One region of the Bradyrhizobium sp. B097 genome, then DNA from elsewhere that is predicted to be linked to it. Evidence: predicted binding sites of a transcription regulator. Region 1 holds the regulator's gene; each other region holds the start of a gene.
What was found. The regulator LexA, encoded in region 1, represses DNA repair genes until DNA is damaged. The targets are predictions, from matches to a motif close to TGTTCNNNNTGTGTTCNG.
Positions count from the first base shown of each region.

Region 1 (7,974 bases):
CAGCCCGCCGGAGACGCTGGTGCACGCCGTGATGGACGCGCTGTCGGGCAAGATCGCGATCAGCCCGGACATCGACCACGAACTCGCGCTCAGCCACCTCGCCGGCGAGACCGCCGCCGCCGACCTCCTGACCGCTCGGGAGTTCGAGGTGCTGCGCATGCTGCTTGCGGAAAAGACCACCGACGAGATCGCCGAGGCACTGCATCTCAGCCCCAAGACAGTCGCGAACCTGCATTCCCTGATCAAGGACAAGCTCGGCGTCAGCACGGATATCGAGCTGGTCCGCCTCGCGCTGCGGCAGAGCATCCTCACGCCGATCGATCTGGGCGAACAGTGAGCCCGCATCGGGGGCCGGCTTGCATTGCTAGCCGCGCTCATCGAGATCGCTGCTCAAAGAAGGGCCCCAGCGAGGGGGTACACGCTGAGGCCAGAGCAACTTGGTCACACCATCCTAGACCTCGCCCCGGCGCTTTCCTTTGTTCCTTCGGAGTTACCGGATTCATACGGGTCGAAGACTGAACCTTATTGCTCGCTCGCGCGTATCCATAACGTCAGGATTTTGCCATTCCTCCTGGGGCTAGAACCAACGTCGCCCGTCCTATTTCAATGCGGGCGGCGTTGCGCGTTTCTGGCCTGCAACGAGACGCGCCATGCCTAGGCAGCCGACATTGATGAAAGTTCCCGGGCAGGAACCGGAACGGATATCAGCCGATGTTAGTTGGGCACCATGATCTCGAAGGATGGAGCGTCATCGCCGTGAGCCGAAAAACCCTGCAGGCGCGTTCAGAGCAGGCGCTCGTCGTCGTCATCCTCAGCACCGGCGCGCTGATCGCCTACCTCGGCCTGGCGCTTTCCAGAATGTGAGAGGTCTGCCCGGCAAGCAACAAGTCGCTGGAAGGTGATTGTTGCGCGACGCCGGGGCCACAGCCCTCATCAACAACACGAGCCTGTGGTTATGGGTCCCTGCTTTCGTGCGGGCGACGATCGGGACGAAGACCGCGCCACACATTTGATGTCGTCCTGGCGAAAGCCAGGACCCATTACCCCTAGGTAGTGTGGACACTAGCGCATCCATAGGACAATGGCTGCGAGGGTGACGACGGCGCGATAATTTCGGGCGGTCTTTTCGAAGCGGGTTGCGACGCGTCGGAACTGCTTGAGCTTTGAGAAGCAGCATTCCACGAGATGGCGCTGGGCATAGAGATGCTTGTCGAGCGGATATTTGAGCGCGCGTGACGGGTTGTTGGGAATGACGGCGAGCGCGCCCTTGGCGGCGATGGCTTGGCGCAAGTGATCGGCATCATAGGCCGTGTCGGCCATGACGACCTCGGCGGATAAGCCCTCAATCAATGCGGCGGCCTGCGGTGCATCGCCCTTCTGACCTGCGGTAAGCGTGAACCGCACGGGACATCCCAAGCCTCGAACGGCCATATGTATCTTGGTGCTCAGGCCCCCGCGCGAGCGGCCGATCGCTTGATCTTCAGACCCCCCTTTTTGGCCCCGGCGGCGTGCTGATGCGCCCGAACGATGGTGGAATCGACGATCAGATATTCGAAGTCCGGGTCATCGGACATCGCCTCGAATATCCGCCACCAAACACCCTTGATGCTCCATCGGCTGAAGCGTCGGAACACGCTGTTCCAATCCCCAAAGACCTCAGGGAGATCGCGCCAGGGAGACCCCGTACGCACGATCCACAGCACACCTTCCACGAACATCCGGTTGTCGCGCCCGGTAGAGCCCTTCTGATCGGGGCGCCCTATGATCAGCGGCGCCATCCGCTCCCACGTCGCGTCGCTCAACACCAATCGGTCCATCGCACCCAAGGCTGCCTCCCAAAAGCAGCCTTGAATCTGATTTGCTCCTAAAAGGGAATCCTTAGAGTCCACACCACCTAGTGTCCATTGTTGCGCGACGCTGGGGCCGCGATCCCACTCATCAACGAATGTCGTGGTTATGGGTCCTGGCTTTCGCCAGGACGACGATTGGGGGAGATCGCGGGTTCGTCTCTATCATCGTCACCCCCGCGCAAAGGCTTCGCCTTTGTCGCTGGAAGAAGCCGCGGAGCGGAGTCCGGGGATGACGGGATTGAAAGCTTCGCCGTGGCCGCCCTGGGCCTGCTTTCGCAGGGACGACACCTCGCCACCTTCGTCGCATGCCTGCCGCACAAATCGGGGACATTGCCGCCCGCCCGCAATTCTCGTACACGGTTTCACGCAATGACCTCGCAACTCTCTCCCGATTCCGTCGACGTGCTGCTGTTCGATATCGGCCGCGTCGTGCTCGACATCGACTTCGAGAAGGTGATGGCGCACTGGGCGCAGCATGCCGGCTGCGCGCCGGCCGACCTCGCCACGCGATTTGTCGTCGACGACAGCTTCAAGCATCACGAGATCGGCCGGATCGACGACGCGGCGTTCTTCGCAAATCTGCGCCGGACGCTCGGCGTCAACCTCACCGATGCGCAGTTCCTCGAAGGCTGGAATGCGATCTTCACCGGCGAGATGCCGGGCATCGCCCCCCTGCTCGCCACCGCCGCGAAGCGGATGCCGCTCTACGCCTTCTCCAACACCAATCCGGCCCACGTTACGCATTTCTCGGCCGTCCATGCCGAGCTGCTCAGCCATTTCCGCACCGTCTTCCTGTCCTCGACGATCGGCCATCGGAAACCCGACGCCGAGGCCTACGATCATGTGGTAAAAGCCATCGGCGTGCCGGCGTCGCGGATCCTGTTCTTCGACGACCTGGCCGCCAACATCGAGGGCGCGCGGGCGCGCGGCCTTCATGCCATCCACGTGACATCGACGGATGACGTGGCGAGGGCTCTGACTGCACTTGGTATTGAACATTAGGATTGAAGGAGCTCCGAGCGTGGCCCTGATGCCGGTTGCCGATGCCCTGTCCGCCGTCCTCGCCGGCGCCGAACCGCTGCCGGAGGAGATGGTCGCGCTCGATGCCGCCTACCACCGCACCCTGGCGCGCGACCTCGCCGCGCTGCGCACCCAGCCGCCGCAGCCGATGTCGGCGATGGACGGCTATGCCGTGCGCGCGGCCGACGCCGGTGATCTGACGGCCCGGCTCAGAGTGATCGGCGAAGTCGCCGCCGGCCGGCCGCTCGAGCGAATGGTCGGCGCCGGCGAAGCGGTGCGAATTTTTACCGGCGGCGTGATCCCTAACGGCGCCGACGCCGTCATCATCCAGGAAGACACCGCCGTCGACGGCGACCACATCACGATCACCGAGCTAGCTGCCGCCGGACGGCACATCCGCCCGGCCGGCGTCGACTTCCGTGAAGGCGACGTACTGCTCGATGCCGGCAGCCGCCTCTCCGATCGCGCGCTGTCGCTGGCGGCCGCCATGAACTATCCGGAGCTTGCGGTGCACCGCCGTCCGAAGGTCGCGGTGCTGGCGACCGGCGACGAGCTGGTGATGCCGGGCTCGGAGCCCGGCGCCGGCCAGATCGTCTATTCCAACGGCTATGCGCTGCGGGCGCTGGCCCGCGCCGAAGGCGCCGAGACCGTCGATCTCGGGGTTGCCGCCGACACGGTGGAAGCCACCACCGCCGGCATCCGCCGGGCGCGCGAGACCGGTGCCGACATCCTGATCACGACCGGCGGCGCCTCGGTCGGCGACCACGACCTGGTCAAGCAGTCGCTGGAGGCCGAGGGCGTCAAGATGGCGTTCTGGCGGATCGCGATGCGGCCCGGCAAGCCGATGATGCATGGCCGGCTCGGCGCAATGCGGGTGATCGGCCTGCCCGGCAATCCGGTGTCCTCCTATGTCTGCGCCTTCCTGTTTCTGGTGCCGTTGATTCGGGCGTTGAGCGGCCGAAAAGCTGTTCATCATCGCCGCGCGAGCGCATTGCTCGGCCGCGACCTCGCCGCCAACGACCAGCGCGAGGACTATCTGCGGGCGCGTCTGGAGGCGCGCGAGGACGGCACGCTGATCGCAACGCCTGTCATGCAGCAGGACTCGTCCCTGCTCGGGAATCTCGCTGCGGCACGGGCACTTCTCGTGCGTCCACCGTTTGCGCCCGCCGCCGTCAAAGGCAGCGAATGCGAGATCCTGACACTGCCCGAGTGACGGCGCAGACCGCATCGCTTGAGCGCTCGCCGGATGCGTTCACCGGAAATTAAGTGGTTGCGGAACACATATCGAACATATAGTGTCCGTTCATGATTTGTTTCGAGTACTGGTGTGTACAAATGGGAGGCCGCGAGGGAGCGCTTGTGATGAGCACCGTGCTCCTGAGGTCAGGCCCCGCCTGAAAAGTCTCGGAATCGAACGACGCTACCAACCGGGGGAATACTCGAGATGCTCACGCGCAAACAGTACGAACTTCTGCGTTTCATCAATGAACGTCTGAAGGAGGCCGGCGTACCGCCCTCGTTCGACGAGATGAAGGATGCACTCGACCTGCGCTCGAAGTCCGGAATCCACCGCCTGATCACTGCACTGGAAGAGCGCGGCTTCATCCGCCGCCTGCCCAACCGCGCCCGCGCCATCGAAGTCATCAAGCTGCCCGAGCTCGCGGCCGGCGGCGGCAACGGCCGCCGCGGCTTCACCCCGAGCGTCATCGAAGGCACCCTCGGCAAGCGCACAAGCACGCCGCCGATCGCCGAGGACGACGGCAACCGTCCGGTCGCGGTCCCCGTGATGGGCCGGATCGCCGCCGGTACGCCGATCGAGGCGCTGCAGACCCGCAGCCACACCATCAGCGTACCGCCCGACATGCTTGGCTCCGGCGAGCACTATGCGCTGGAAGTGCGCGGCGACTCGATGGTCGATGCCGGTATCCTCGACGGCGACATGGCGCTGATCCAGCGCAACGACGTCGCCAACACCGGCGACATCGTGGTGGCGCTGATCGACGAGGAGGAAGCCACCCTGAAGCGCTTCCGCCGCCGCGGCGCGTCGATCGCGCTGGAGCCGGCCAACACCGCCTATGAAGTGCGCATTCTGCCGCCGAACCGGGTCCGCATCCAGGGCAAGCTGATCGGCCTCTATCGCAAATACTGAATTTCAAATACTTGCGGCGGCGGGGAACGAGCGACACATCGGATCGTTCCTTGGATGATAGGGTAGTGTGCTGTTTGCCCGATGCGCTCCGATACCTCTCACGCAGCGTCGCGTGTTTGTGATCGGGAGCGTTGGGCGACCAGTCGTACAATCGCCCAGAAACGAGGAGACACTCGTTCGCTATCGTCCACTCTGGTAGAGGCCCTATGCCTCAAGGAGAGGCACGGGTCGCTACCTCGATTAGAGGAGCCATCCGATGTGTGACTATAGTCTGCACGCCGTGGCGTCGCGCCCCGCCATTGTTGGAGAGACGCTGATCACCACGACTTTCCGCGGCACGTCGACCCGCGGCTTTGCTTCGGAGACCGATCCCACTGTCGCGGTCTGCATGCTGCCGGGCACCGAGCTCGCTTTCGCCGAGAACGTTCGCTACGACAGCCGCTGGATCTGGACCAAGACGATGAACTTCCGCGTCGGAGTGTTCAACGAAGTCGAGCCCGACGTTCCCGATCGCCATCATGACGCGGTCGAATTCCCCGACGGCAGCCATGTGCTGGTGACCCAACTCGTCGAGGGACAACGCGTCAGCGTGCTGCAATTGCCGGCACTGCATCCGCCGGTCGAGCAGAAGCCGAAGATAGTGGAGCGGCGCCCCTCCGCATTTGCGTCGCTGTTTTTGGGTTGAACGCATCGTCGCCGCGGGATGAGCTGTCCGGCGGCGGATGACCTAAGCGATTTCGAGCGACCCCGGACGCCGGGCTCCGGGGCGCAGCTGGAGAATTGCGTCGACGCGCGCCTTGGCGCATCATCGGGCACGGAGGACGTGCGTGGTGGTCGACAAGGTCACATGGCAAAAGGCTGGACGCGTCACGGAGCCGGGCCGCTACATGTTCCGGTTCGGCTGGCTGACGGTGACGGCTGACGACCTGAAGGTCTGGGAGCAATTCCCCGAGGCTTCCTTCACCCTCGTCAAGAAGCCCGACGCCGGCCCTGACTCCGACGAATACCATCTCGGCCTGTTCGAGTTGCCGACCGGCCCCTCACCCGACAACGGCTAATCTTCGCCCTGCAAATCGGTCTCGGCCGGCGTCGCATCCACGGCGGGCCGCGGCGCGCTGGCGGGTGTGCGTAGCGTCGTCTCGCTCTCGCCATCGCCGGGAACCGCCGGCGACCACGGCCGGTCGATCCCGCCGGGCTTGACCGCATCGATGGCGTAGCCGTCCCTGATGCGCCGCAGCACCAGCGCGCCGTGGCGCCGCAACCGCTCGGCATCGATCACCGAGGCCGCGCAGCCCCGCGGTGCCGGCCGCGCGGTCACGATCAGCGCCGCACGCTCGCAATCGTCGGCCAATGCCTCCGGCCGGCTCGCCAGCGCGACGAAGGCGCCGCCGGGCCCCTGCGTCACACAGCCGCTCGGATCGCAAGAGACGCCCTCGCCGAGCGACGCGTCGGTCGCGGTCCGCGCATCGGCATCCGCCGCCAGCCACTCCTTGACGAGGAAGGCGTCCTTCGCGCTGTGCATGAGATGCAGCCGGCCGTCGCCGCCCCGCACCGCAACGTTGCGACCGTCGGCGGAGACCAGCACGTCCGGCTGCGGCACCCGCAGCGCCCAGACCGAGGCCACCACCAACAGCACCGCGCCCGACCAGCGCAGCGGCGTGCGCAACAGCCCGAGCAGGATGAGACCCGTGCTTGCCACGACCATCGGCCCGATTCCGAACGCCGCCATCCGGCCGACCGCGCCCGGCAGCGCAGCAACCCATTGCGTCACCAGGATCATCCAGTCGATGCCGAACCCCATGATCGCCCAGAACACGCCGTCGAAACCGAACGGCATGGCGAGCAGCCCGAGCAGGCCGGCCGGCATCACGACCGCCGACACCACCGGCATCGCCGCAAGGTTCGCCAGCAGCCCGTAGGGTGTCACGCGGTGAAAATGGAACGCGGCGTAGGGCGTCGTCGCGAGCCCCGCCACCAGCGAGGCCAGCATCAGCATCGTGAGCTCACGCCCGCCCCATAGCGCAACCCGTGCGGTCGCCGAATGGTCGGGCGACGCCAGCAGGTTCGGCAGTCCGATCTGCACCAGCGCCACCAGCCCGAGCGTCGCCGCAAACGACATCTGGAAGCTCGGATGCACCAGCGCTTCCGGCGCGATCGCGAGCACGATCAGCGCCGCCACCGCCAGCGTGCGGAAGGTGATCGCGCGGCGGTCGACGATCACCGCGATCAGCACCACGGCCGTCATGAAGAACGATCGCTGGGTCGCGACCTCCGCCCCCGACAGCAGCAGGTAGAACGCCGCCGCGACGAGCGCGGCCGCCGCCGCCCATTTCTTGATCGGGTGCCCGGCCGTCAGCGCCGGAAACAGCGCAAGCAGCGCCCGGATCGTGAAGAATACGACGCCCGCGACCACCGCCATGTGGTAGCCGGAGATCGACAGCACATGGCCGAGCCCGGAGATGAACATCGCGTCGTTGACCGGCGTCGTGATCGCATCGCGCCGGCCGGTCAGCAGTGCCGTTGCGATCGCGCGCTGATCGCCATCGAGCGTGGTGCGGATGCGCGCGTCGATGGCATCGCGCAGCCACTGCATGAATGCGGCATAGCGCAGCGCGAGACCGCCAGTTGCCGGCGGCTCCCTGGTCTTCACTGCGCCCATCACGAAACCGGATGCGCCGATACCCTGGAAATAGAGATCGCGGCCGAAATCATAGGAGCCCGGACGCTGCGGCCCGAGCGGCGGCATCAGCCGATAATAATCGGCTCAACATATTGATATTACTGCAATAATATACTAAGCCGTATGCCAGCCCACAGATCAACCCACAAACAGCCTTCCCGCCCCTGACGTCGCCGATGGCACAGGCCCTGCAATCTAAGCTGTGCTGGGGATTTCAGTGTCCCAGTTCAGGAAGAAAACGCCGCCGGGCGTGTATTTGTGAGACCGGCGGCGTC
Region 1 is NZ_CP152412.1:4,438,881-4,446,854, reverse strand. Features, by position in the region: gene AAFG07_RS20965 (response regulator transcription factor) at 1-337, shown strand, start outside; gene AAFG07_RS20960 (hypothetical protein) at 712-864, shown strand; partial or broken gene AAFG07_RS20955 (IS5 family transposase) at 1,063-1,778, opposite strand; gene AAFG07_RS20950 (HAD family phosphatase) at 2,220-2,852, shown strand; gene glp (gephyrin-like molybdotransferase Glp) at 2,872-4,083, shown strand; gene lexA (transcriptional repressor LexA) at 4,315-5,019, shown strand; gene AAFG07_RS20935 (hypothetical protein) at 5,276-5,704, shown strand; gene AAFG07_RS20930 (hypothetical protein) at 5,850-6,077, shown strand; gene AAFG07_RS20925 (ComEC/Rec2 family competence protein) at 6,074-7,765, opposite strand.

Region 2 (7,974 bases), 320 kb from region 1:
ACCTGCTCGGCAGCCGACAGCTCGGCGTAGCGCTCCTGCGACAGCTGGATCGCGTTCGTCGTCTCCTCGCCCTCGGCATCCGCGGGCTCCTCGGCCGTCGCCTCGCCGGCCACCGCTCGGCGCATCTTCAGGTAGGCTGAGCGCTCGTCCGAAGTGGTCTCGACATGGCGCAGGATCGCCAGCGAGATCAGCTTGTCGGCCTCGGCCAGCGCGATACCGCGCACGCCCATCGAGGTACGGCCGGTGAAGACGCGCACATCGGTGACCGGGAAGCGGATGCACTGGCCGCCGGCGGCGGTCAGCAGCACGTCGTCGCGCTCGGTGCAGATCTGCACGTCGACGATCGCCTCGCCCTCGCCGAGCTTCATGGCGATGATGCCGGAGCGGCGGACGTCGACGAAATCGGACAGCTTGTTGCGGCGAACGGTGCCGCTGGTGGTCGCGAACATCACGTCGAGATTGCCCCAGGAGGATTCATCCTCCGGCAGCGGCATGATCGTGGTGATGCGCTCGCCCTGCTCCAGCGGCAGGATGTTGATCAGCGCCTTGCCGCGCGCGTTTGGCGCAGCCATCGGCAGCCGCCAGACCTTCTCCTTGTAGACTTGGCCGCGCGACGAGAAGAACAGCACCGGCGTGTGGGTCGAGGCCACGAACAGCCGCGCGACGAAATCCTCGTCGCGGGTCTGCATGCCGGCGCGGCCCTTGCCGCCGCGGCGCTGCGCCCGGTAGGTCGACAGCGGCACGCGCTTGACGTAGCCCGCATGCGACACGGTGACGACCATGTCCTCGCGCTGGATCAGGTCTTCGTCCTCGACCTCGCCTTCCTGCTCGATGATGACGGTCTTGCGCGGGGTGGCGAACTGCTGCTTCACCTCGGCGAGCTCGGTCTTGACGATGCCCTGCACGCGGGCACGCGAGCGCAGGATGTCGAGATAATCGGCGATCTCAGCCGCGAGCTTGTCGAGCTCCTCGGATATTTCGTCCCGTCCCAGCGCGGTCAGGCGCTGCAGCCGAAGATCGAGGATGGCCCTGGCCTGCTCCATCGACAGCCGGAGCGTGCCGTCATCGTTGATGCGATGCCGGGGATCGTCGATCAGCGTGATCATCGCCTCGACGTCGCGTGCCGGCCAGTCGCGCGACATCAGGGCCTCGCGCGCGGTGTTCGGATCGGGCGAGGTTCGGATGACACGGATCATCTCATCGATGTTGGCGACGGCGATCGCAAGGCCAACCAAGATGTGGGCGCGATCGCGGGCCTTGCCGAGCAGGAACTTGGTCCGCCGGGTCACCACCTGCTCGCGGAACGCGACGAAGATGGTGAGCAGGTCCTTCAGATTCATCGTCTGCGGACGGCCGGAATCCAGCGCCAGGATGTTGGCCGGGAAATTCGTCTGCAGCGGCGTGAACCGGTAGAGCTGGTTCAGCACCACGTCGGGCACCGCTTCGCGCTTCAGCTCGATGACGACGCGATAGCCGTCACGATCGGACTCGTCGCGCAGGTCGCCGATGCCCTCGATCTTCTTCTCTTTTACGAGATCGGCGATACGCTCGACCATCGTCGCCTTGTTCACCTGATAGGGAATCTCGGTGATGATGATCGCTTCGCGATCCTTCCGGATGGTGTCGATCGCCACCTTGCCGCGCATCACGATCGAGCCGCGGCCGAGATGGTAGGCCGAGCGGATGCCCTGGCGGCCCAGGATGATGCCGCCGGTCGGGAAGTCCGGTCCGGGAATGATGTCGATCAACTCGTCGATCGTGAGCGCCGGATTGTCGATCAGCGCCACGCAGGCGTCGACGACCTCGCCGAGATTGTGCGGCGGGATGTTGGTCGCCATGCCGACGGCGATGCCGCCGGCGCCATTGACCAGGAGGTTCGGGAAGCGGGCCGGCAGAACCGCCGGCTCCTTCTCCGAGTTGTCGTAGTTCGGCTGGAAATCGACGGTGTCCATGTCGATGTCGGCCAGAACGGCAAGCGCCGCCTTGGTCAGCCGTGCCTCGGTATATCGATAGGCCGCCGGCGGATCGCCGTCGACCGAGCCGAAATTGCCCTGGCCGTCGATCAGCGGCACCCGCAGCGAGAAGTCCTGCGCCATGCGGACCATCGCGTCGTAAATCGACTGGTCGCCATGCGGATGATATTTACCGATCACGTCGCCGACGACGCGCGCGGACTTGACGTATTTCTTGTCCGGCGTGTGTCCCTGCTCATGCATCGAATAGAGGATGCGCCGGTGCACCGGCTTGAGCCCGTCGCGCGCATCGGGCAACGCACGCGACACGATCACGCTCATCGCGTAATCGAGGTAGGACTTCTTCATCTCGTCGAGAATGGAAACGGGACGAATATCGGAGGGCACCGGCGGCTCGCCGGGCTTGTCGTCTTCGGGTTCGGACAAAGGGGAAATCCGGTCAGTTCTGCTGGGGAATCATATAGACCATCAGGGGCCTGATAACCACCCTTGCGCGGCTCCGGCAAGCCGTTTTTCCCTTCGTTTTTTCATGTACTTACGGGCTTGTTTGCGGCTTCGGCCGCGGCTTGGCCCGGGAAGCGAATCGTGAGCGGCGAATTGCGCATGGAACACGGGTTCCCGGTACGGTATTCGCCGCTCACCATTCGCGATTTCGCTTCTCTCAGTGCCCGAACACCACTGCGTGCATGATCCGCCCGGGCACGAAGGTGAACAGGCCGGCAATCACCAGCGCGCCGAAGAAAATGCCGATCATCGTGAACTTGTGGCGGCGGACGTTGTGGCTCCGCGCGGCCGTCACGCCGAGCACCAGCATGACCAGTGAGAAGATCGACAGCAGGTGTATCGGACTCCACGGGCCCACCAGCTGGATCTGATGGATCCAGAACGAGCTCCCGGCGACGACCAGCATCAGGATCACCCAGATCCAGCCCAGCGTCCGGTGCGGCAGCGTGCCCTTCGGGGCCGCGAGCTGGATGGAGCCGAGCACGAAGGCAGCCATCGCGGCAAAGGCATGGAGCGGGATCGCAGGCGCAGCGTCGAGCAATGGCGCGAGGCTCATGATGGCAGCCCTCGAGTGAAGCTCACGGCCAGACGTCACTCGCCGCAGGCCAATGTAAATATCATTCACATTGACCTGTGTCAAAGTCTGGGGAACTTGCGCGATCCACTGGATGTTAGTGAAATATGGTCAGATGGATATGAGGTTATCCTCATAATCCACACAAGGACCTATCCTCGCCGCGTCATACCGCCGCTCCGGGAAATGAATCTTCACGGAACGGCGCCTGACGGAAGCGTCGAAACCGCGACTTGCGGTCAGAACGGGATGTCGTCGTCCATGTCGCTGTTGCGGCTGCCGCCGCCGGCGGCGACCGCGCGGCGCGGCGCTGAGCTGACCGGACCGGACGAGCCGAAATCGCTGCCGCCGCCATCATCGGCGAAGCTGCCGCCTCCGCCGCCCCGCCCGTCGAGCATGGTGAGGTTGGAGTTGAAGCCCTGCAGCACGACCTCGGTCGAGTACTTCTCGACGCCGCTCTGGTCGGTCCATTTGCGGGTCTGCAACTGACCCTCGATGTACACCTTGGCGCCCTTCTTCAGGTACTGCTCGGCGACCTTGCAGAGGCCTTCGTTGAAGATCACGACGCGGTGCCACTCGGTCTTTTCCTTGCGCTCGCCGGTGCCCTTGTCGCGCCAGGTCTCCGAGGTGGCGATGGAAAGATTGGCGATCGGACGGCCGTCCTGCGTCCGCCGGATCTCCGGATCCTTGCCGAGGTTTCCAACCAGGATCACCTTGTTCACGCTTCCCGCCATTGCATCATCTCCACTCGAAAACCGGGCGCCGGACATCGGCCGCCACTCTCAACCATCGCCACTTACTTGCAGGCGTCGCGAATGACCTATACGGCCGGTGCCGGCTCGATGCCCTCGCCGTCGCGCGGTTATCCACGATTATCGAGATATAGCACCGCAGCCGGCACTGTTCCAGTTTTGTTCGCCACAACCAGCCGTAGAAGCGGCCGATGGCGACGGCGCGGCCGCCGATTTCGGTCCCAGTCACCAGCGAGCTCCGACGCCTTACGAAATGCAAATCAAATCAACGCCTTGCCGTGTCGATACTTCGTCCGCGAGTGTTGCATTTGGGAGACGGCGTTTCCGGTTGAATCAGCGTATAGGTACCAGCCATCAGATGGGCGCTCGCGTCTGAAATCGCGCTTCGGGACCTTTTGGAAGCCGATTGGGAAGCTGGGGGTTTGATTATGAAGAAGTTTTTGCTCGCGACGGTTGCGCTGATTGCGTTCGCTGCGCCGGCCGCGGCCGCCGATCTCGCTGCGCGCCCCTACACCAAGGCGCCGCCGCCAATGATCGCCGCCGTCTATGACTGGAGCGGCTTCTACATCGGCGCCAACGGCGGCTGGGGCTCAAGCCACAATTGCTGGGACCAGATCCCGGGCGGCATCCTGCTCGGCTCGGATGGTTGCCATGATGCGACCGGCGGCGTTGCCGGTGGCCAGATCGGCTATCGCTGGCAGGCTGGCACCTGGGTGTTCGGCCTCGAAGCGCAAGGCGACTGGGCTGACTTGAAGGGCAGCAACAACAGCGCGATCTTCCCGGGTCTGTTCACCAACCAGAGCAAGATCGACGCGTTCGGCCTGTTCACCGGCCAGATCGGCTACGCCGTCAACAACGTGCTGCTTTACGCCAAGGGCGGTGCCGCGCTGACCGACAACCGCTTCAGCACCTACTTCACGCCGACCGGCGTGCTCGCCGGCCGCACGACCGACACCCGTTGGGGCGGCACCATCGGCGCCGGCATCGAAGTCGGCTTCGCGCCGAACTGGACCGCCGGTGTCGAGTACGACCACCTGTTCATGCAGGACAAGACCTACAACCTCACCACCCCGACCGGCGCGCTGTTCAGCGGCATCCGCGATCGCCAGGACGTCGACCTCGTCACCGTCCGCGTGAACTACAAGTGGGGTGGCCCGGTGGTTGCGCGCTACTGATCGCGCGACACGGATTTGATCCAAACGAAAGGCCGGCCTCGCGCCGGCCTTTTTGTTTGCTTGGTCGGCTCGTTTGCGCGGCCAAGCGCGGTTGGCGACATCCTGCATCGCTACAATGCCGGGCTCGCGCCGCCCTCGATCTCGGCCAGCGACACGCGCTGGGGTTGGACCGACGGCGCCGGCGTCGAATACATGTTCGCCGCCAACTGGTCGGCCAAGCTCGAGGACAATTACATCGATCTCGGCAAGGTCGCGCCGATCCAGTACACGCCCGCGATCAACGATCGCTCGGAGTGGAAGGACACGTTCCACACCGTCAAGCTCGGCATCAATTACCACTTCAACGTGGCGAGCCCGGTCGTATCAGCGAAATACTGAGCTACCGGCAGTCGCGCGCCGCACCTGCGCAGCGAACACAAGAGCCAGCCTTGCGCCGGCTTTTTCGTTGCGAGCAAGGCGCGCCTCGCGCGGGCCGTTTTCCGTGCATTGTGGTTTCACGGATACACAACTTCCAAGATTTCTATGTAGAAACACACGAGCGTCACACGACAGGGCTGTGACGTTCCCTTCAAGTTTGGAGGGGCAACAAGAAAATGGGACTGGGACTTTGAAAATCAGGAATGTTTTGCTGGCATCGGCCGGCATGTTTGCCTTCAGCGCAATTGCACCGGCGATGGCCGCCGACATGGCGGCCCGCGCGCCTTACGTGAAGGCTCCGCCGCCGGCCGCGATCTACAACTGGACCGGCTTCTACATCGGCGGCTTCGGTGGCTATGCCAGCGAGGACTCCGGCAACCCGAAGATGGAAGGCGGCTTCGGCGGCGGCACCATCGGCTACAATTGGCAGGCCGGCAACATCGTGTACGGCCTCGAGGCTGACGGCGCCTGGGCTGACGTCAATGCGTCCGCTACCGCTTTCGGCATCACCGCGACGAGCAAGATCGAGTCGCTCGGCACCGCGCGCGGCCGCATCGGCTTCGCCGTCGACAAGGTGCTGTTCTACGGCACCGGCGGCTACGCCTGGGCCGACAACAAGCTCACCCTCAGCGCTGGCGGCGTGAGCGTCTCGCAGAGCAACTTCCACTCCGGCTGGACGGTCGGCGCCGGCATCGAGGCGTTCATCGCGCCGCAGTGGTCGATCAAGGGCGAGTACCTGTATCGCAGCCTCGGCGGCGAGACCTACTTCGGCATTCCGTCTGCCGACATCAACCTGCACACCGTGCAGTTCGGCGTGAACTATCACTTCGGCGGCCCGATCGTCGCCAAGTACTGAGCGAAAAGCAGACCTCAGGGTCTCGGAAAGGCCGGCCTCGCGCCGGCCTTTTTCGTTGCCGGAACCGGGCCCTGCTGACGGCTGCTGCCATCAGGCAAACTATCCGTTGATGGACGCGACTCAGCACTGGAAATTGTCGGCCGTTCTTCCTACGTTCCAGTCTTCTCACCCATCGGCGCAAGGTCCCGGCAGCACCGGCGATGCGCGCCCAAAAGGCGCCCGATCATGCGCCCGGAAATGTCGCTATGGATGAAGTGCTCAAGGCGAAGCGCCAACAGAACGCCGGCTCCTCATCGCGCGCCATCACGATCCGCGGCGCGCGCGAACACAATCTGAAGAACATCGACGTCGAGATTCCGCGCGACAAGCTCGTGGTGTTCACCGGCCTGTCCGGCTCCGGCAAATCGTCGCTCGCATTCGACACGATCTATGCCGAGGGCCAGCGCCGCTACGTCGAGTCGCTGTCGGCCTATGCGCGCCAGTTCCTCGAGATGATGCAGAAGCCGGACGTCGACCAGATCGACGGCCTGTCGCCGGCGATCTCGATCGAGCAGAAGACGACGTCGAAGAATCCGCGCTCCACCGTCGGCACCGTGACCGAGATCTACGACTATATGCGCCTGCTGTGGGCGCGCGTCGGCGTGCCCTATTCGCCGGCCACGGGCCTTCCGATCGAAAGCCAGATCGTCTCGCAGATGGTCGACCGCGTGCTGGCGCTGCCGGAAGGCACCCGCCTCTATCTGCTGGCGCCGGTCGTGCGCGGCCGCAAGGGCGAGTACAAGAAGGAACTCGCCGAGTACCTCAAGAAGGGCTTTCAGCGCGTCAAGATCGACGGCACCTTCCATGAGCTGTCGGAGGCGCCCGCGCTCGACAAGAAATTTCCGCACGACATCGACGTCGTGGTCGACCGCATCGTGGTGCGTCCCGACCTCTCCCAGCGCCTCGCCGAAAGTTTCGAGACCGCGCTGAAGCTCGCCGAGGGCCTCGCCGTGATCGAATACGCCGACGCGCCGGCGGCAGCACCGGCCGAGGACAAGAAGAAGACCGCGAAGATCCACGACAAGAGCGGGCCCGAGCGCATCCTGTTCTCGGAGAAGTTCGCCTGCCCGGTTTCCGGCTTCACCATCCCCGAGATCGAGCCGCGCCTGTTCTCGTTCAACAACCCCTATGGCGCCTGTCCTGCCTGCGGCGGCCTCGGCGTCGAGCAGCATATCGACGAGGACCTGGTCATCCCCGACAAGGAGCTGACCTTGCGCAAGGGCGCGATCGCGCCCTGGGCGAAATCGTCGTCGCCCTATTACATCCAGACCCTGACCGCGCTCGGCAAGCACTACAAGTTCACGCTCGACACCAAGTGGAAGGACCTGACCAAGAAGGTGCAGGCCGCGCTGCTGCACGGCTCGGGCGACGACGAGATCAAGTTCTCCTATGAGGACGGCGTCCGCTCCTACGACACCAAGAAGCCGTTCGAGGGCGTCGTCACCAACATCAATCGCCGCTACCGCGAGACCGAGAGCGAGTGGGCGCGCGAGGAGCTCGGCAAGTATTTCTCAGACGTGCCCTGCGCCGGCTGCAACGGCTACCGGCTGAAGCCCGAGGCGCTGTGCGTCAAGATCGGGGCTAAGCATATCGGCGAGATCTCCGAGCTCTCGGTCAGGCGCGCCGGCGAATGGTTCGAGACCGTGCCGGAGGCGCTGAATGCGCAGCAGAACGAGATCGCCGC
Region 2 is NZ_CP152412.1:4,763,095-4,771,068, forward strand. Features, by position in the region: gene gyrA (DNA gyrase subunit A) at 1-2,399, opposite strand, end outside; gene AAFG07_RS22455 (DUF2306 domain-containing protein) at 2,635-3,033, opposite strand; gene AAFG07_RS22460 (single-stranded DNA-binding protein) at 3,291-3,785, opposite strand; gene AAFG07_RS22465 (outer membrane beta-barrel protein) at 4,232-4,978, shown strand; partial or broken gene AAFG07_RS22470 (outer membrane beta-barrel protein) at 5,066-5,356, shown strand; gene AAFG07_RS22475 (outer membrane beta-barrel protein) at 5,592-6,251, shown strand; gene uvrA (excinuclease ABC subunit UvrA) at 6,497-7,974, shown strand, end outside.
Region 2: a site for LexA is predicted at 6,393-6,410, ahead of uvrA (excinuclease ABC subunit UvrA). Genes of this name have one in related genera too.

Region 3 (7,974 bases), 3.7 Mb from region 1:
CGTCCAGGATGGACCCGAGGAACGCGCCGGCGAGATCCGGCTGCAATTCACGGGTGCGGATTCGCAGGTAACGGCCGAACTGGTGCTGGACGGCGCGCCCTGCACCTACAGCGCCCGCAAGACGCACAATTACGAGGGCACGCTATCCTGCGAGGGCCGCGCGCCCGTTCCGCTGCTGGTGTGGCTCAAATAGAAACTGCCATCAGGCTGCCGGCCGCGAGCGGCGCAGCCATTCGTTCAGATCGATGCGGCCGAGGCGCGCCTCGCCCAATGGCACCAGCGAGTGCTCCTCGACCCGGCCGCCCCAGTACAAGGCGTCGGGGTCCTTCACCACCTGACGCGGGTCGCCTTTTGCCTTCAGGTAGCGGGCCACGATCTCGTTGAACGGCGCGCGGTCGGGACCGGCGATCTCGACGATGCCGTTGCGCGGCGGCTCGAGCGCCACATCGGCCACAAGGGCGGACACATCCTCCGCCGCGATCGGCTGGAACAGACCGGGCGAGAGCCTGATGGTGTTTCCAACTGCACCCGCATCGGCGATGGCTCCGACGAATTCCATGAACTGCGTCGCGCGGATGATGGTGTAGGGGATGCCGGACGCCTCGATCAATTTCTCCTGGGCGACCTTGGCGCGGAAGTATCCGTTCTCGGGCGTGCGGTCGGTTCCGACGATCGAGAGCGCGACATGGTGCTTAACGCCGGCCGGCGCCTCCGCCGCCAGAAGGTTGCGCCCGGAAGTCTCGAAGAACGCCATCACCGCCTTGTCCTCGAATGATGGCGAGTTGGCCAGGTCGATCACGACGGCCGCGCCGGCCAGTGCCTCCTTCAACCCCTCGCCGGTGATGGTGTTGACGCCGCTCTTGGGCGAAGCGGCGACAACGTCGTGGCCGCGTTGACGCAGAATGGCAACGGTCCTGGAGCCGATCAGTCCGGTGCCGCCGATCACAACGATCTTCATGATTTGGTCTCCCTTGTCGATGACCAGAGATTTGGCGATCTCGGGACGCGCTTGTGGTTCAAGCTTGCTGGCGGCAAGCACGATGGGCGCAGCGATTGATCGACATATCGACGAACGTTGCGGGCTCGCAAAGCGAGATCGCGCAGACATCCGGCTGACGAGGAGAGTTGAAGAACTCGCGCCGCCGTATCGATCGCTCCTGCATACGCGACGGCAGTTATATCATGCCGCTCGCGTTGATGGCGCGTTCGTCAAAATTGATCAGGATTGGTCAGCAGTGCTGATTGACTCGGAGAGGCGTGCCGCCCGTCGCCGCTTCAGGAAAACTCGTTCCAGCTGACGCGCCGCGCATCGATGTCGCCAAGCACGACCGGATCATGGATGTTGCGCACGCTCTGGAAGCCAGAGCGCAGATAGATCAGCGGATCGACCGTGGTCACGGCGCGGACATGCTGGACTTCGCCGATGAAGATCGAATGGGTCTTGGTCTCGAGCTCCTGCGCCAAGACGCAATCAAACGCCGCGACGGCATCCTCCAGCACCGGGGCGCCGGTCGCGCCGGTGGTCCAGCGGCCGAAGCCAAAGCGGTCGTCGCCGTTGACGCCCTTCTGGCCGGAGAAGGTCAGCGCCAGCAGCGCGTGGTCCTCGTTCAGGAAGTTGATGACGAAATGCCGCTCGGCGCGGATGCGCTCATGCGCGCTGGCATTACGGTTAACGCAGACCAGCACCGAGGGCGGATTGTCCGACAGCGAGCAGGCCGAGGTCACCGTCAGGCCGGTGCGCTGTCCCGGCTCGCGGCCGACCGTCACCAGCGCCACCGCGCCCGCGCAATGCCGCATTGCCTGCTTGAAACTCTGTGCGTCGACCGTCATGCCCTGACCCTGAACCGGAATAGTTCCCTCAAAGATATGCGAGACAGGGTGCGAGGCAAGCCCCGCACCCTGCCTATCTGTCATGCAGCCTTCTCGAACTCGGCACCGAGGTGCTTGAGCCGCGGCATCACCTCGTTCTTGAGCAGGTCCAGCGAGTGCCGCCAGGCCTCCGGCTTGTGCTTGTAGTCGAAGCCGAACACGCAGAGCACGCCGAAGCCGCCGACCTCCCGGTAGATCTTCTCGATCTTCTCGGTGACGGTCGCGGGCGAACCGACGATCCAATTCCGGCGTGCGCAATATTCGACGGTGACGTCGCTGTCGGGCACGTCGGGGGCGTGCTTCAGATAGTCCTTGAAGCCGAAATGGCCGAGCAGCGGCAGGAAATACTCGCCCATCATCCGGCCCATCATGTCGCCGGTCGACAGCCTCCACGCCTCCTCATCGGTATCAGCCACGAACACCTCGCGCACCAGCCGCCAATCCTTGCGGCTCGGCTTGCGGCCGGTCTTGGCCGCGCCGGCCTCCACCGAGTCCCAGTGGCTGCCGACATAGGCCGGGTTGAGATTGAGGCTCATCGGGATGAAGCCGCGTTCGCCTGCGAGCTTGAGCGTGTCGGAATTCTTCGACAGGCCGGCGACGCCGATCGGCGGATGCGGGCCCTGTAACGGCTTGATGTGCGGCTTGAGGAAGTCGAACATCGTGTCCGGCTTCGACACCGTCCAATACTTGCCCTTGTGGGTCCAGGGTCCGGGCTCTGACCACATCTTCAGGATGATCTCGAGCGCCTCGCGGGTCATGTCGCGGTTCTGGCCCGACATGCCGTCGACGTTGAACATCGCCCAATCGCTCGGCAGGCCCGAAGCCGCGACGCCGAAATTGAGCCGCCCATTCGAGAGATGGTCGAGCATCGCGACACGGTTCGCGAGCTCCGCCGGGTGATGATACGGCAGCAGGAAGCCGCCGGGCCCGATACGGATGTTCTTGGTCTGCAGCAGCGCCTGCGCGACCAACAGGTCGGGCGACGGATGCGGCTCCCACGGCGCGGTGTGATGCTCGCCGATCCAGGCTTCCTGATAGCCGAGCTCATCGAGCCAGCGCAGCGTCTGCAGGTCCCAGTCGTGGCCCTCCTTCAATCCGCACTCCGGCGGGTGCGAGGGCATGGTGAAGTAGCCAAGCTCCATGTGCGTTTCCTTCCTTCGCTTGTGATTCAGTCATGCAATGCGTCTTGCCGCGCATTCGAAAATGCGTTGAGCAAGCGCTGTGCCAGCGCGGAAATCGCAGGAGAGGAGGAGAAAGGCGGCGTTTTCGGCCAAGTGCAAGCCATGCCCCGGGCCCAGCGAGGCCCTTGCCGTCTCACCGTCGCGAGACGGTGTCGCAACGATGAGACGCGCAACACGCTCAGCAGTTACGGCGAGCTGGGATCGAGCTGGAGCGGCCCGCCGCCAATGGACTGTGCTCCCTCTCCCGCTCGCGGGGGAGGGTTGGGGCGGGGGTATCTCAGCGAGTCACATCGTGGAAAGAGCCCCCACCCGGATCGCATCTGCGATGCGATCCGACCTCCCCCGCAAGCGGGAGAGGTGGAGCAAGATAAAGAGATCAGCCCGCAGCGCGACGTGGCAGCTTGTTGGAATCCGGCTCCGTCGGCGCGGGAAGCTGCATCAGGATGGTCTGGCCCATCGAGGCGATCTCGATGCCTTCCTCCTGGAAGCGCCGCTTCATGCGGCGGTTGAACTCGCGCTGCACTGACCAGCGGCCGCCGTCGGTACAGCGGATCTGGCCGACGATGGTCACGACCGAGCCGTCGACCTTGTCGACGCCCCACAATTCGAGATCGCCGCGGATCAGCGCGCGATACGCCGTCTCCTGGCGCATCCCGGAAACGATGTCCTTCAGCACCTCGCCGGCGCGGTCGGTGTCCTCCTTGTAGGACACGTTGACGCTGACCGCGGCATTGCCGGCGCCGCGGCTGGCATTGGTGATCGTCGTCACCGCGCTGAACGGCACGATATGCACCGAGCCGTCGCCGGCGCGCAGCCGCATGGTGCGGATCGAGACGTTCTCGACCACGCCCGACAGGCCCGACACCGTGACGGTGTCGCCGACCTGCACGGTGTTCTCGAGCAGCAGGAACAGCCCGGTGATCAGATCCTGCACCAGCTTCTGCGAACCGAAGCCGATCGCGATGCCGACGATGCCGGCGCCGGCGAGCAGCGGCGCGACATTGACGCCGATCTCGCTGAGCGCGGTGAGCCCGACCACCGCGACGATGATGCAGAACAGCGCGGTGCGCAGCATCGGCTGGAAGGTGCGCAGGCGCGCGGCGCGGGCGAAATGCCCCTCGCGCGACAGCGTGTCGATCTGCCGGTCCATCAGCGCATTGGCGACTTCCCAGATCACGGCCGCGGCGAGCGCGGCGATGCCGATCGTCACCAGCGCCGAGATCAGCCGAGAGCCGATCTGGCCGCCATAGAACCAGACGATGGCGTCGACGCCCCAGACCTCGAGCAGCGCGACGAAGCCGACCAGAGCGATCACCGCCGTGACCACCTTGCGCAGCAGCGGCAGATAGCGGTTGGCGCGGGTCTCGAGTCCCGGGAAGCGCTGCATCAAATCCGGGCTGATGCGGAAGCCGCGGTCGATCAGGCTCAGCACCACCATGGTGACGAGCCGGGTGACCAGCAGCACCGCGACGGTGCCGACGAAATATTGCAGCAGCAGCGAATAGCCGTTGCGGATGTTCAGCGCCCACACCGCCCACAGCGCGAGATCGAGCGCGATCGCCAGCACATGCCACAGCGAAGCGAGACGATTGCGCGTCCGTGCCGCAAGGCCGGTGCGATCGGCCGGCGCGCGGATGACGTCGGCGACCTGGCGGCGGCATTGCAGGATGATGACGACGATGAAGAGGTGCACCACCAGCATCACAAGCCGGAGCAGCGCGGCGTAGCCGGCGTGGGACAGCCCGAGCAGCAATGCGACATTGGCCAAGCAGATCCCCGAGACCCCGACGGCGACGATGCGCCGCGCCCATATCTCGATATAGGCCGCGGTCTCGGCACGGACGCGGACCAGGCCGAACGGGCCGGCCAGCGCGCGCACCGCACAGATCAGCGCGCGCGAGAAGGCATAGGCGTTGATCACCGCGAGGATCACGAGCCGCGTGGTCGACTGATTGCCGATCTCAGTGCTGAGCAGCGCGGCGGCCACGCTGAGAAACACGACCACCGGCAGCAGCTCGAGCACGAGGCGCCCGAGCACGAAAGGCAGCCGGACCAGCGACTGCCAGGCCCGTGCCAGGCTGAGCCGGCGGCGATGCAGATCGCCCTCCGGCGTGACGTCGGCAACCGACGACGGCGGATCGGCGCTGGCGAGCGCCTGCACCGGCACGCGCGCGGTCTGCGGCAGCCGCGCTTCGAGGAACGCGACCGGCCGCTTGATCAGGCGGAACACCACCCATTCGGCAGCGAGCGCGCAGCCGAGCACCAGCGCCAGCTTCCAGGCGATGTCGATCATGAGGCCATAGGCTGCCGGATCATTGGCGGTGCGCAGGAACCAGTAATAGAACGCCGGGAAATGCGTCAGCGTGCGCGCGACGTCGGCGACCTCGCGCGACATCTCGCCGACCTGCTCCGAGACCATCAGCAGAAGCTGCGCGCCGAGGCTGTCCGCGCTGAGCGGGATCGGCGAATGCTGCTCGGGCGCCGGCTGCGCGGCCGCCTGCGGCGAGGCATTGGCGATGGCGCGCAGCGTGTTGATGATCTCGCCGCGCTTCTTGTCGTCCTGCAGCGTCTCGAGCGCGCGCTTGGCCTGCTCCGGCGTCAATGCGTCGCTGGTACTGGGCTGCGGCGGCGCCGGCTTGGCGGCGGGCTGCGCCAGCGCGGGCGAGACGAACAGGGTGAGGACGAGAAGGATCGCAAAGCGAAGTTTGTGCGACACGAGGGCCTCTTATTAAAATAATTGCGCGACCGCAGATCCCCCGGGAGGACTCTGCTCTCGCGCTCGCGCCATGTCGGATCGCCCCTTTTCGCCTTGATGATGTGTCGGAAGTTTGCTGCTGCGACGACCATCTCTTGGCATTTGCCGCAACACGATCGTCACAGGTGTTGAGCGGCGTTTACGCATGCGACGCGTTCCCGGTCGAACCGATCGATCGGCGCACCACACGCCAGGGCTGAGGTGACAGGATCTTTCGCTTGACGCAGGCCGGCGGTCATGATGTTCTTATTTTGTTCTTATTGTTTCCGATTACGTTTCGAGGTGGCCATGCACGACGTCTTTGCCGAGAACGGCCCGATCAGGCTCTTCATTCACGACGACAGCGAGACACCGATAGAATTCATGCGCGACCTGCTGCGCACGGTATTCGGCAAATCCCGGAAAGAGGCGGTTGCCGCTACCGCACGGATCGAGACCCTGAACGGAATCGCATGCGGTCCCTATCCAGCACCTGTGGCCCAAGCCCTGCTGGAGTCCGCGCAGCAACTGATCCGCAGCAATGGCTATCCGTTAACGATCACGACGGAGGCCGCCGACGCGGCTCGGCCATGCAACCTCTGTGGCTCACTGGAACCCGTGACTGATGTCTTTCTCGTCCGCAAGACGATCTGCCTGTGCAGCAACTGCTTGCTCGCCGCCAGGGCCAGCTCGGAAAAACTGCCGGGCGAGGAGTTCAGATATGCCTTTATAGCCCTCGATTGGCATTTTGCCGGAGTGCCGCGCAACCAGATCCTGACCCGGTCGCGGCAGTTTCCCGGTCACATGCGTGCTGATGTTCAGATCGCGATCGACAGGCTGTTCGACGCGCCGATCCATTTCTTCGGCCTTCATGAGGAACACCGCTACGAGACCCTGGCCTTCGCCGCGCTGATGGAGAACAGCCGCAACGCACCAGCGATCGCCCCGCCGCAGTATCACGACGTCGACGTCGGCGAGTCCGAGCCGGTGAAATGCCTCACCAATGGCTTGTGGCTGTGCCAGACCGAAGAGCTGCGCTACGCGGTGCTGCTCAGCTACCATCGCGATTATCAGAGCGAGCCGGGCTTGCGGATCGAGCTTGCGGTGCCCGCGGGCGCCGCTGGAAACGCCCTGGTGCAGCGGACCTTTGCCGACCTGGAAGCTGCCGTGCGTGCGGCACGATCCTATCGCGGAAAGATCCTGTCACTGGAGGATGCCGCTGACTATCGCGGCCGCGCCCGCGGCGTGACCGTGCACCGCCTGCCGACCGTCGCCCGGGATGACGTGATCCTGCCGGAACGGACACTGCGGCTGCTCGATCGCAACGTGCTCGGCTTTGTCGAAAGCCGCGACCTGCTGCGCAAGCTCGGCCAGTCGACCCGCAAGGGCATCCTGCTCTATGGCCCGCCGGCACCGGCAAGACCCACACCATTCGCTATCTCGCCACCAACCTGCCTGATCACACCACGCTGATCATCACCGCCGAACAGGTCGGCCTGCTCGGCGCCTATATGAACCTTGCCCGCCTGCTGCAGCCGACCATGGTCGTGATCGAGGATGTCGACCTGATCGCGCGCGACCGCGAGGACATGGGCGGGCCGTGCGAGGAATCCCTGCTCAACAAGCTGCTCAACGAGATGGACGGCCTGAAGGAGGATTGCGACATCCTGTTCGTGCTGACCTCCAACCGGCCCGAAGAGCTGGAGAGCGCGCTGGCCGGCCGGCCCGGCCGTATCGACCAGGCGATCGAGGTGCCGCTGCCCGACGAGACCGGACGCGGCAAGCTGATCCGGCTCTATGGCAAGGGCCTGCCGCTCGAACAGCCCGTCATCGACGAGGCCGTGCGGCGCACCGAGGGCGTCAGCGCCGCCTTCATCAAGGAGCTGATGCGCCGTCTCGCCCAGGCCAGCATCGTCAGCAGCGGCGGCGGACAGGTCACCGTCTCCGACGTCGACGGCGCGGTGACCGAAATGCTGTTCGATGGCGGCCGGCTCAACGCCAAGCTGCTCGGCGGCGCACAGGGAATGAGCGCGGGGTGACTGGCCGGAAGGCTCGGCTGGTCGTCAGCCGTGTGCCGCCTGCGGCAGCAGCAAGTCCCGCTCCCCTCGTGCGACGCGTGCAAGCTCGTCGGACATCCGCGTCAGCACGCCCTCCCAGGCCTGCGGCTTATCCTGGCGGAACAACCGCATG
Region 3 is NZ_CP152412.1:717,810-725,783, reverse strand. Features, by position in the region: gene AAFG07_RS03395 (hypothetical protein) at 1-193, shown strand, start outside; gene AAFG07_RS03390 (SDR family oxidoreductase) at 203-958, opposite strand; gene AAFG07_RS03385 (flavin reductase family protein) at 1,276-1,830, opposite strand; gene AAFG07_RS03380 (LLM class flavin-dependent oxidoreductase) at 1,911-3,011, opposite strand; gene AAFG07_RS03375 (mechanosensitive ion channel domain-containing protein) at 3,427-5,766, opposite strand; gene AAFG07_RS03370 (ATP-dependent Clp protease adaptor ClpS) at 6,094-7,257, shown strand; gene AAFG07_RS03365 (ATP-binding protein) at 7,215-7,823, shown strand; gene AAFG07_RS03360 (tetratricopeptide repeat protein) at 7,848-7,974, opposite strand, start outside.
Region 3: a site for LexA is predicted at 6,047-6,064, ahead of AAFG07_RS03370 (ATP-dependent Clp protease adaptor ClpS). Genes of this name have one in related genera too.